One region of the Sphingopyxis sp. BE235 genome, then DNA from elsewhere that is predicted to be linked to it. Evidence: riboswitches for the same ligand, from Rfam matches in the RefSeq annotation. Region 1 holds a riboswitch; each other region holds the start of a gene.
What was found. Region 1 has a riboswitch for cobalamin ahead of metE (5-methyltetrahydropteroyltriglutamate--homocysteine S-methyltransferase). Riboswitches for the same ligand answer to the same signal wherever they lie in the genome.
Positions count from the first base shown of each region.

Region 2: it holds a riboswitch for cobalamin, as region 1 does, so the genes downstream of both, J2X38_RS01740 (TonB-dependent receptor domain-containing protein) here and metE (5-methyltetrahydropteroyltriglutamate--homocysteine S-methyltransferase) in region 1, are expected to answer to the same signal.
Region 3: it holds a riboswitch for cobalamin, as region 1 does, so the genes downstream of both, cobO (cob(I)yrinic acid a,c-diamide adenosyltransferase) here and metE (5-methyltetrahydropteroyltriglutamate--homocysteine S-methyltransferase) in region 1, are expected to answer to the same signal.

Region 1 covers NZ_JAVDWC010000005.1:103,488-107,443, reverse strand. Annotated here, with positions in the region: gene metE (5-methyltetrahydropteroyltriglutamate--homocysteine S-methyltransferase) at 1-1,797, opposite strand, end outside; cobalamin riboswitch at 1,913-2,116, opposite strand; gene J2X38_RS18975 (hypothetical protein) at 2,593-2,757, shown strand; gene J2X38_RS18970 (hypothetical protein) at 2,789-3,409, opposite strand; gene J2X38_RS18965 (hypothetical protein) at 3,497-3,956, opposite strand, start outside.
Region 2 covers NZ_JAVDWC010000001.1:365,529-369,484, reverse strand. Annotated here, with positions in the region: gene J2X38_RS01755 (Ppx/GppA phosphatase family protein) at 1-538, shown strand, start outside; gene J2X38_RS01750 (RlmE family RNA methyltransferase) at 535-1,233, shown strand; gene J2X38_RS01745 (S41 family peptidase) at 1,268-2,737, shown strand; cobalamin riboswitch at 2,789-2,973, shown strand; gene J2X38_RS01740 (TonB-dependent receptor domain-containing protein) at 3,115-3,956, shown strand, end outside.
Region 3 covers NZ_JAVDWC010000005.1:221,329-225,284, reverse strand. Annotated here, with positions in the region: gene J2X38_RS19560 (ABC transporter ATP-binding protein) at 1-218, opposite strand, end outside; gene J2X38_RS19555 (iron ABC transporter permease) at 212-1,213, opposite strand; gene J2X38_RS19550 (ABC transporter substrate-binding protein) at 1,210-2,064, opposite strand; gene cobO (cob(I)yrinic acid a,c-diamide adenosyltransferase) at 2,064-2,672, opposite strand; cobalamin riboswitch at 2,849-3,070, opposite strand; gene J2X38_RS19540 (MFS transporter) at 3,225-3,956, opposite strand, start outside.

The DNA of each region.
Region 1 (3,956 bases):
GCCGGCCGCCTCGAGATCCTGCACCTCGTCGCGGATCGCGAGCGCGATCTGGCGGCAGCTCGTCTCGCGCGGCTGGTCGTCGCGGACGAACGACCAGTTGAGGATGGTGACGGGGCCGGTGAGCATGCCTTTCATCGGCCGGTCGGTCTGGTCCTGCGCATAGCGCCACCAGTCGACCGTCATCGGTGCGGGGCGCGAGACGTCGCCGTAGAGGATCGGCGGGCGGACGCAGCGCGAGCCATAGCTTTGCACCCAGCCGGCGCGGGTGAAGGCGAAGCCCGCGAGCTGCTCGCCGAAATATTGCACCATGTCGTTACGTTCGAACTCGCCGTGGACGAGGACGTCGAGGCCGATTTCCTCCTGCCATTTGACCGCCGCGCGCGTTTCGACGCGCAGATACCGGTCGTAGGCGGCATCGTCGATCTCGCCCTTGATATGCGCGGCGCGGGCTTTGCGGACCTCGGGGGTCTGCGGGAAGCTGCCGATCGTCGTGGTGGGGTAGGCGGGGAGGGCGAGGCGCTTTTGCTGGGCGTCGCGGCGCGCAGCGAAGGGAGAGGCGCGGTTGGTGGCGCTGTCATCGAGGGCCGCAAGGCGCTTTGCGACCGCGGGGTTGTGGATTTTCGGCGAGGTCTGGCGTGCGACCGCGGCGATGCGCGAGGCCGAGAAGGCGGCGAAGCTCGCGTCCTCGCCTTCGTTCAGCGCCTTGGCGAGCGCGGCAAGCTCTTCGATCTTTTGCGCCGCGAAGGCGAGCCACTGCGCGATTTCGGGGTCGAGCGACGTTTCGAGCACGAGGTCGACGGGGACGTGGAGGAGCGAGCAGGACGGAGCGAGGATGAGGTCGCGTTTGCCGGCGAGCTCCTTGAGCCGCCAGTAGAGGTCGGGGAGGTTGGCGCGCCAGATGTTGCGGCCGTCGACGACGCCGAGCGAGAGGAGGACGTGCGGCTGGAGCTTTGCGAGCGCGGGTTCGAGCTGGCCCGGCGCGCGGACGAGGTCGAGGTGGAGGCCGTGGACGGGAAGGTCGGCGACGAGACCCAGATTGTCGCCCAGACCGCCAAAATAGGTGGTGAGCATCAGCTTCGGCCCGCGGGTGGCGAGGCGGGCGTAGGCGCGCTCGAACGCGGTGCGTTGCTCCGCGCTGAGGTCGAGGACGAGGCAGGGTTCGTCGATCTGGACCCACTCGGCGCCGGCCTTGGCGAGGCGCGACAGGATTTCGGCGTAGGTGTCGAGGAGCCCAGGCAGCAGCGCGAGCGGTTCGACTGCCTTGCCCTTGGCGAGCATCAGATAGGAGACGGGGCCGAGGAGGACGGGGCGGGTCTGATAGCCGAGCGCCTTCGCTTCCTCAAATTCGCCGAAGATCTTGGTCGAGGCGATCTTGAATGTCTGACCCGCGGTGAGTTCGGGGACCATGAAATGATAGTTGGTGTCGAACCATTTGGTCATTTCCTGCGCGGTGGTGTCGTGGCTGTGGCCGCAGGCGGACGGCCCCTGCGCGCCGCGTGCCATTGCGAAATAAAGGTCGGGGTCGACGATCTCGCCGTCCCAGTCATAACGCGGCGGGACCGCGCCGATCAGCGCGCTGGTGTCGAGGACATGGTCGTAGAGCGAGAAGTCGTTCGACGGCAGGATGTCGGCGCCGAGTGCCTTTTGCCGCGTCCAATTGAGGGCGCGGAGGCCCGATGCGGCGGTCTGCAATTCGGCGAGGGTTGATTTGCCCGCCCAATAGCTTTCGAGCGCGAATTTGAGCTCGCGGCGAAGGCCGATGCGGGGGAAGCCGAGGGTGGCGACGCTGACAGTCATTTCTTCAAGCACCTTGCAAGGGGCAAGGCGCCGGGCAGACGAGCAGGCACGCGTCTGCGCCCGCAAAGCAAGGGTCGGGCGCAGCCATGCATGCGGCCTGACCGGACACCCCGCCGGAGGACGTATCTGACGAGGCAGGTCTCCTGGCTCACGGATCGACGCGGCGGTCTGGCCTTCCCGGTTCCTTGCGAACCAGTGACACATAGCGACCATCGCTCACCGCTTACAGTTGCGGGGGCAGCGCCGGTTTTGCACCGGCTTCCCGTCTTAGCTCCACGCCGTGCAACGGGCGCGGAGAACCTCGACAGGTTGAAACATAACGAAACGGCGGGCTCTGTCAACACACATATAAAGAATTCTTTATATGATATTTCCGGGGCACGGATCGGGCGGCGCCCCGGCCCGGCGCGCCATGCCATCGTCAAGTCGTTTGTCGATTCGAAATGGCGACCCGTCGAACGGACCGCTGATGATACTGGGCAGTATGACAATGATATGCCGTATATTTTCGAGGTCGTGCGCCGCCCTTCGTGGTGCCGTCCGTATGTCCGTGTGACGCAGGAGACGCATCGCCGACCCAATATTTCGCCCCCGGCGGCGGTCACGGCTGGGCCAGCCGTCGGGACTGCCCCCTTCGTTTCCCCCACCGAAGGCTCTCCCCCAATGAAGCTCCCCCAGCAAAACCCCAGCGGCTCCAACGACGGCGAATGCGACTGTCTGCCGCGTCCAGAAATACAAGCCGACAGGCCCGCGCTGACGACCTTTGTCCTGCGATACCAGGATGCCTGGTTCGGAATGGAAAAGCGTGTCGCGTTCGAGGCCGAAGATGTCGCGGCGGCGCTCGTGATGATGGAGCGCGAGCCGATTGGCGCGTGGGCCGAGCTCACGAGCGAGGGCGAACTGATCTGCCGCCGCGGGTATGAGCCGGGCGGCGCGGCCGGCTATTGGGTCGTCGACTGAGGCGCGGGGCGAGCCGCTCGCCACCGCCACCTCAGCCGCGCCCGCGGAGCCGCCGGACGAGCCGGAAGGCGCCATAAGCGAGCAGGCCGACAATCGAGCCGTATATCAGCACCCCGATCGCCACCATCTGCAGGTCGCGCCAGACGAGCGGCAGCGCGCTCGGCGGGGCGCCCAGGGTGCCATAGACGATAAGGGCCGCGCCAAGCCCGAGCCATTGCCGCACGCTGAGCGCAAAGCCGCGTGCGATCTTTTCGTGGCGCGTGAGCGTGCGCAACGGGGTGTGATGCGCGACCGCTTCCCACACCCGATATTTGAAGCGGGCGCGGATGATGCGCTGCGCGATCGCGGTGAACCACCAGCCGAACATCGAGAGCAACGCGAGCCCGATGAACAGCGGCGCTTTATATTTGACGCCAAGGGTCCCGAACAGGATCAGCAACACGACCGAGGCCCAGACCGAATGACCGAAGCGGCGTGCGTGCCGGTGGGCGAGCGCGGCATAGTCGCTCCAGAACCCGACGGCTTCGTCCTCGGACACCACGCGTCCTTCGCCGCCCGGCGAGGTCGAGAAGATGAGGTGTCCGCTCTGGGCGCGAAAACAGGCGGCGAAGCCCTGCAATTCGCGTTCGAGTGAGGTGTTTCGCGCGGCCATGGCCGGTTCCTATCCGTCCGGGGTAACGATCTGCCTAACATTGCGATGCACTGGCCCGTCTGTCTTGCCGCGGCGAGGACGCGCAGCCTATCCGGTGGCCTGTTTGCCGCTCGCACGGGCGGGCGCCGGGTCGTTCGCGGGGGCGGGGAGGGCGAAGAAGGCGCAGCGGGCGGCTTCGCCGGCGCGGCGCAGCGGTTCGACGAGTTCGGCATGCGCGGCCTCCCACGCTTCTTCCTCGTCCGCGTCGAGCGTGCGCGCATAATCCTCGTCGCCGAACACGCCTTCCTCGATGCCGATAAATCCGCCCGGCGGCGGGAAGTTGGTGCGCAGCTCGCCGGTTTCCTCGTCGTGCCAGACGGTCATTGCCGCGGCCTCTTCCTCGGGGGTCGGCCCCTCCTCGTCAGCGCTTTCGGGTCCGGCGTCGAAAATGGCGGAAATCTGCGCAACTTCATTCGCGATTGCGGTTCCGCGCCACAGGCTGGCGAGGGGATTGGCGCGGTTGTCGCGCGCGGCGAGCCAGAGGGCGAGGGGGGCGGCCATTCCGTCC
Region 2 (3,956 bases), on a different contig from region 1:
CCATGACGTCAAGATCCACGACTGGATCAGCGTGCCGTGGGGCGTCGTCTCGCTGACCGAACATGCGCCGCTTCCCGACGACAGCCTCGCCGGCCGCCAGGCCGCCTATGCGCATATGCGCGAAGTGACGCGCGAGGCTTTTGCCGCCTTTGCCGGGCGCGCCGAACGCTTTGCCGGTCAGAAGCTGCGCCTGCTCGGCACCAGCGGCACCGTGACGACGCTCGCCAGCGTCTTCCTCGACCTGCCGCGATACGACCGGCGCGCGGTCGACGGGCTGGTGGTCCCATCCGATGCGATGCGCGACATCAGCCGCCGCCTTGCCGACGCGAGCATCGCCGATCGTGCCGAAATCGCATGCATCGGCCGCGAGCGCGCCGACCTGGTCGTCGCGGGCTGCGCGATCCTCGAGAGCATCATCGACCTGTGGCCCGCCGTGCGTGTCGGTGTCGCCGACCGCGGCATCCGCGAGGGCATCCTGCGCACGCTGGCGATGCAGGGCCGCGACATCCCCGTCACCCGCCGCGAGTATCGCAAATGAGCGGTGCCGGCGGAAAGGGTGGCAGCGGCCGCGGCGGCCTGCACGTCCGCGTCAAAACCGCGCGCAAGCGCAGCGTCTCATCGACGCGCTGGCTGCAGCGGCAATTGAACGATCCCTATGTCCGCCGCGCGCAGGCCGAGGGGTATCGCTCGCGCGCCGCATACAAGCTGATCGAGCTCGACGAGAAATTCGGCTTCCTCAAGAAATCGCGCGCGGTCGTCGACCTTGGCATCACGCCCGGCGGCTGGTCGCAGGTCGTACGCAAAGCGAACCCGCGCGCGCGTGTCGCGGGGATCGACCTGCTCCACTGCGAGCCGATCGAGGGCGTCGAAATCCTCGAAATGGATTTCATGGACGATGCGGCGCCGGGCGCGCTGATCGCGGCGCTCGGCAGCGCCCCCGACCTCGTCATTTCGGACATGGCGGCGAACACCGTCGGCCATCAACAGACTGACCATCTGCGCACGATCGGCCTTGCCGAAACCGCCGCCGATTTCGCGGTGCAGAATCTGCTGCCCGGCGGCGCGTTTGTGGCCAAGGTGTTCGCGGGCGGGGCGGATCACACGCTGCTGACTCTACTAAAACGTCACTTCACAACGGTAAAGCACGCCAAACCGCCGGCGAGCCGCAAGGGGTCGCCCGAGCTCTATGTCATCGCCCAAGGCTTCAAGGGCCGGAGCAAGGACGCGGAATAAACAGTGTAATGGGTCGATCCGGGGGAGAATTTTGATGGCCAAGTCGGGGCAGTCGGTCGCGGCTGTGACGCTCGCCGCGCTGATGCTGGCATCGTGCGGCGGCGGGGGTGGTTCGAGCACCCCCGGAAGCGGCGGCGCCGTCACGGTCACCCCAACGCCAACCCCTACCCCGACCCCGACCCCGACCGCCACTTGCGCGCTGGCGTCGCGCCAGGCTTTTGCGAAAGCGGTGATCGACGAATGGTATCTGTTCCCCAGCGACGTCGCGAACGTCAGCGCGGCGAGCCATAGCAATGTCGAATCCTATATCGACGCGCTCGTCGCCCCGGCGCGCGCGCTGAACAAGGATCGTTTCTTTACCTACATCACCTCGATCGCCGAGGAGAACGCCTTCTACGCCAGTGGGTCGAGCGCGGGGTTTGGCGTCCGCATGACCTATGATGCGGCGGGTCAGCGCATCCTCATCGCGGAAGCCTATGAGGGCGCGCCGGCTTTTGCTGCCGGGATCGACCGCGGCACCGCGATCGTCGCCATCGGCACGAACAGCGGAAATTTGCGTAGCGTGGCGAGCATCGTCGCCGCCGAAGGAACCGCGGGCCTCACCAATGCACTCGGCCCTAACGACCCCGGGGTCAGCCGCGTGCTGCGCATCACCGACGCGGCCGGCACGCGCGACGTCACCGTTGCCAAAGCCGATTATTCGCTCGATCCGGTTTCGGACCGCTATGGCGCAAAGATCATCAACGAGGGCGGCCGCAGCTACGGCTATCTGAACCTGCGCACCTTCATCTCGTCGGCGGACGACCAGTTGAAGGCGGCCTTCGCCGATTTCGGCGCGCGCGGCGTGACCGACATCATCATCGATTTCCGTTACAATGGCGGCGGCCTCGTTTCGACGGCCAATCTGATGGGCGACCTGATGGGCGCAAATCGCGCCGGGCAACTCTTCTCGCAGACCCGTTTTCGTCCGAACAAATCCGCAGAGAATGACGAGCACCGCTTTGCGCCGGTAAGCCAGTCGATCGCGCCGACGCGCATCGCCTTTATCGGCACCGCGTCGACCGCATCGGCGAGCGAACTCGTGATCAATTCGATGCTGCCCTATCTCGGCACCAATATGACGCTGGTCGGCGGCAACACCTATGGCAAGCCGGTCGGCCAGATCGCGCTCGACAAGGCCGAATGCGACGACCGCATGCGCGTCGTCGCCTTTGCGACGGCCAATTCGGCCGGCGCGGGCGACTATTATGACGGCCTCGCTCCGAAAATCACGAACAGCTGCGCTGCGAGCGACGATCTGACCGTCCCGCTCGGCGACCCGCGCGAGGCATCGATCCGCGCCGCGATCGGCTTCCTGTCGGGCACCGCCTGTACCACGCGGATCGCCGACGCCAGCGCGGGGGCGGCGGCGCGGAGCCGGAGCGCGCGCGTGCTCGCCGAGCCCGAAATGCTGACCCCCGAGCGGCCGAGCGCGGCGCAGCGCGAACTGCCCGGGCTGTTCTGATCGCCCCCTGCTGCATCGCAGCAATTGACCGCGGCCCGAAAAAGGGGCTAACGGCCGCGGCAAGCGACAGGTTCCCCGGCGACGGGGACTAAGAGGGAACGGGAAAACCCCGGCTGCCCCTGCAACTGTACGCGGCGAGCCATCGGCCACTTGCCATTGGGATTTCGGTCCCGAGAAGGCGGCCGACCGGCGCTGACCCGCAAGCCAGGAGACCTGCCCGTCGCCGTCGTCTTTCGCGCGGACAGGGTGTGCCGGGCGGACGGGGGTGAACCCGCATGACGACAAGCTTGGCCGCGCATGGGCGCGGGCGATGTCGTGTGTCCCCGGGACAACCGCATCGACCGTGTTCGTGAGCGGCATTGTCGAGGGGTTATCCTGTGTTTAAAGTGTTTTTCCGAAGTTCGATCTGCCTCGCCGCCGTTGCGGCATCCTCCGCTGCGTTCGCCGACGAAGCGTCGACCGCGCACGCCGTCGCCGCCGACGGCGACAGCATCATCGTCACCGCGACGCGCACGCCGCTGACGCTCGACGAAGTGCCGTCGTCGATCGCCGTGCTCGACAAGGAAGCGATCGACCGCGCGCAGGATATCGGCGTCACCGAGCTGCTGCTCCGCACGCCCGGCATCAGCATTGCGCGCAACGGCGGCTACGGCACCTCGACCTCGCTGCGCATCCGCGGCGCCGAATCGGAGCACACCGTCGTCGTGATCGATGGGGTGAAGCTCAACGATCCGTCGTCGACCGGCGGCGGCTTCAACTTCGCCAACCTGCTCGTCGGCGATATCGACCGGATCGAGGTGCTGCGCGGCCCGCAGTCGATCCTGTGGGGCAGCCAGGCGATCGGCGGGGTTGTCAACATCGTCACCGCCTCGCCCGAAAAATCTCTCGAAGGCAGCTTCGACCTCGAGGCCGGGTCGCGCGAGACGGTGAGCGCGCGCGCGGCGATCGGCGGCCGTACCGGCCCGCTCGCCTGGCGCCTCGGCGGCCAGCGCTTCACCACCGACGGCATTTCGTCGCACGCCAAGGCGTTCGGCGGGGTCGAGCGCGACGGCTATCGCAACACTAATCTTTCGGGCCGCGCCGAACTGGCGCTCGCCGACAATGTCAGCGCCGAGGTCCGCGGCTATTATTCGAGCGGCCGCGTCGAATTCGACGGCTTCAATACCGACAGCAACGACTATGGGCTCAACAAGGAATTCGTCGGCTATGCGGGGCTCAA
Region 3 (3,956 bases), 120 kb from region 1:
TCGGCGCGTGGCATCGCCGCGGCATCGACGCCGTCGACGCGCACCGCTCCACTGGCGGGCACCAGCGCGAGCATCGCGCGCGCGAGCGTCGACTTGCCCGCGCCATTGGGGCCGACGATCCCGGTCAGCGTGCCGGGCCCGAATTGGGCACTGACGTCGTGGACGACGGCGCGGCGGCCGAGCGTGACGCCGACATGGTCGAGGACCAGGCTCACCATAGCCGTCGCTCCCGCATGAGATGGACAAGGAAGACCGGGACGCCGAGGAACGCAGTGACGACGCCGAGCTTGAGCTCGTTCGTCGTCGGGATGATCCTGACGCCGAGGTCGGCGAGCGTCAGCAACGCCGCGCCGCCGATCGCCGAGGGTAGCAAGATCGCCGAGGGGCTGCGGTCGGTGAGCGGGCGGATGAGATGCGGTACGATCAGCCCGACAAAACCGATCGCCCCCGTTACGGCCACCGCGCCGCCGACCCCGATCGCGGTGCCGATCAGCAGCCGGAGCCGCGTGCGCCGCAGGTCCGTCCCGAGCGCCTGCGCCGCATCTTCCCCGAGCGTCAGCGCATCGAGCGCGCGCCCGTTCCACAGCAGCATCGCGGTGCCGATCGCGATGCACGGCAGCGCGATCCATACATGGTCGAACGACCGGTTCTCGAGGCTGCCGAGCAGCCACGTCATGATCTCCATCGCAGCGAACGGGTTCGGCGACAGGTTCAACGCCAAGCTGGTCCCCGCCACCGCCAGCGTTCCCACCGCGATGCCAGCGAGGATCAACGTCAGCGGGCTTTCGGCCTTGCCCGAAAGGATGAAGAGCAAAGCGAGCGAGAGGAGCGCGCCTCCCGTGGCGAGCAAGGGCAGCACGATCGGATGGATGTCGGCCAGCCCGAAATAGATCGCGGCGACACCACCAAGCGCTGCCGCGTTCGACGTGCCGAGCACCGACGGCTCGGCGAGCGGATTGCGCAGATAGCCTTGCAATGCCGCGCCCGCGAGCCCGAGCATCGCGCCAACGGCAATCGCGAGCAACGTGCGCGGTAGGCGGAGATCGAACAGGATGACGCTCGCGACCTTGTCGCCGTCGCCGGTCGCGGCCGCTAGCAGGCGCGTGACCGACAGGTCGACCGCGCCGAACAGCAGCGATGCGACCGCCGACACCAATGCCAGCGCCGACAAGGCGGCGATCAGCGACCAGCGGGGGAGGGCGAGGCGGGTCATGAACGGCCCCCATCGATGTGCGCGATCTGCGCCGCCATGCTGCGCGCTGCCTGCGTGTAGGCGGGACTGCCGCACACCGTCCACGCCTGCGGGACGCTGATGCGCGGAATGTCCTTGAGCGCCGGATGATGCAGCATTTCACTCCCCTGGTCAGTCACCTTGTCGGTCGCGCTTTCGACGATCAGGAAGTCGGGTTCCGCCGCGACCATCTCTTCGAGGCTGAGCTGCGAGAGCGGCGGCTTGCCGAGCTTGCCCGCGAGGTTGACGAGGCCGACGCGCGTCATCAGCTCGTCGATCAGCGTGCCCGTCCCGGTCATATAACCGCGCCGCTGGTAATAGGCGGCGACGCGGCCCTTCCCCGGCTTCGGCAGGCCCGCCAGCTCACGCTCCATCCGCGCGATCAGCGCCGTGCCGCGCTCGGGATGGCCGACCGCCGCCGCGGTTTCGCGGATCGAGGTGTAGATTTCATCGACGGTGTTTGCGGTGGCGAGGTCGAGTAGCGGATAGGTATGCTTGGGTAGCGCCGCCAGCGCCGCGCTGCGGCTCGCCGGCATGCCGACGATCAGGTCGGGCTCGATCGCCAATATCTGCTCGGCCGAATTGCTCAGCAGCGGGATGCCGTGCGCCCTCGCCGCCTCGCCCGACATTTCGATGTCGGTTGCATTCTTCGTCAGCCCCGCGATCTGCTCCCGATCGGCGAGCGCGAGAACGAGCTGATCGGCGCACAGGTTGATCGACACGATGCGCTGCGGAATCGCCGGGGCTTTTGTGGGCTGGGCGGGGGAGGCAGCCCACAACAGACCCGCGCCGCCTGACAGCACAGCAAGCGCCAGCATGCCGCGCCGTCGCATCAGAACTCGATCCCCCGCTGCGCCTTCACATTCTGTTCGCGGAACGGATGCTTCACCTGCGCCATTTCGGTCACCAGATCGGCGGCGTCGATCAGCTCCTGCGGCGCATTGCGGCCGGTGATAATGACATGCGTCATCTCCGGCTTGGCGGCGAGCGCTTCGAGAACCTCATCGACCGGCAGATAGTCGTAACGCAGCACGATATTGAGCTCGTCGGCGATGACCATCGCATAGCCTGGGTCGGCGATCATCCGCTTGACCTCGTCCCACGCTTCGCGCGCCACCGCGATGTCGCGCGTGCGGTCCTGCGTGTCCCAGGTGAAGCCTTCGCCCATCGGCTTGAACTCGATCAGGTCCGGGAAGCGGTCGAACACCGCTTTCTCGCCCGTCGCCATCGCGCCCTTCACGAACTGGATGACGCCGACCTTCATGCCGTGGCCGATCGCGCGCACCGCCATGCCAAGTGCGGCCGACGTCTTGCCCTTGCCGGGGCCGGTGTGGACGATGATCAGGCCCTTTTCGACGGTTTTCGTCGCGACCTTCTTCGCCTGCGCGGCCTGGATTTTCTTCATCTTCGCCGTGTGTTCGGCGTCGGTACGCGTTTTCATGGGAAGACCCCCGCACGCCGGCAACGAAGGCGGAGCCTGCCGATGCGCGGGCGCGATCGACCGGTGCTGGCGTCGCAAGCGGCGTAATGCCTGCGCCTCCGGCACCGAAGCGGCTCCAGCCGCTTGGTCGTCGCTCGACGGATGTCTCCGTGCCGCGGCCTTTCCCTGGGCCAGGGCATTGAGCGACCCACGCCGGCAGGTCTCCTGGCTCGCGGGTCAGGGCTTGATGCACGCCTTCCCAGGGTGGCCCCAGTGGCTGATCCGAAAGTTTCGGACCGGTGCATCGCGCTCGCCGCTTACAGTTGCAGGGACAGCCTCGGCTTCGGGGGTTCAGGACGAACCCCGTTACCGCGTTCCCATTTTAAGCCCTCTCGGGCACCGACGCGATCATGCGCGGGGCAAGCCCCGCCCGCGCAGCCCATAAAGGAGCCGCGCTTTTTCGCAATGCCTATTGCCGTTCGACGATCATCGCCGCGCCCACCCCATCGCGCCGAGGCTGCTTACCCTGTTCGCGCTGCCGACGCTCTATGCGTGTTATGGAAGGCCGCGCGTCTAGGGCAACAACCTGCCTTCGTCGCGCCGCGGCATCGGCGCGACAAAGCGCAGCACGAGCGCCGAGAGGATCAGCCAGCCGGCCGAAATCAGGATCGCGGCCGGTAGTGACGCCAGATCGGCGATCAGCCCGAGCGCATAGGCGCCGAGCGCCATCGCGCCGAAGGTTACCGCCTGATAGATCGACAGGCAGCGGCCGAGGATTTCCTCGGGCGAACGGAGTTGCATCGCGACGTTGAGCGTCGTCAGCGTCGACACCCACGCCCCGCCCGCGACGAAGGCGGCAACGATGACCCATGGAAGGCCTGTCGTGAGCGCGACCGGCAGCATCGCGGCGGCAAAGATCAGCGAGGCGGCGGTCACCACCCGGTCGCTGCCCCAGCGGTGCCGCGCCGAACTCACCAACAGCGCACCGAAGATCGACCCCGCGCCGAAGGCGGCAAGGCATAGCCCATAGATGACCTCGGTCCCGTGCAACCGGTCGCGGACGAGCGAGGGCAGCAGCGCCTGAAACCCCGCGGCGCCAAAGCCGAACGCGAAGCCGCGGATCAGCACGCGGCGTACCGGGTCCGAATGCGCGCAGAAACTTATGCCCGCGGCGATCGCGGTCAGCATCGAAGTGCGGCGCCGCGGCGTGGTTTCGGGATGCCAGCGCAGCAGCACGACGATCAGCACGATATAGCTGATCGCATTGAGCCCAAAGGCGGCGGCCGTGCCGACAATCGAGATCAG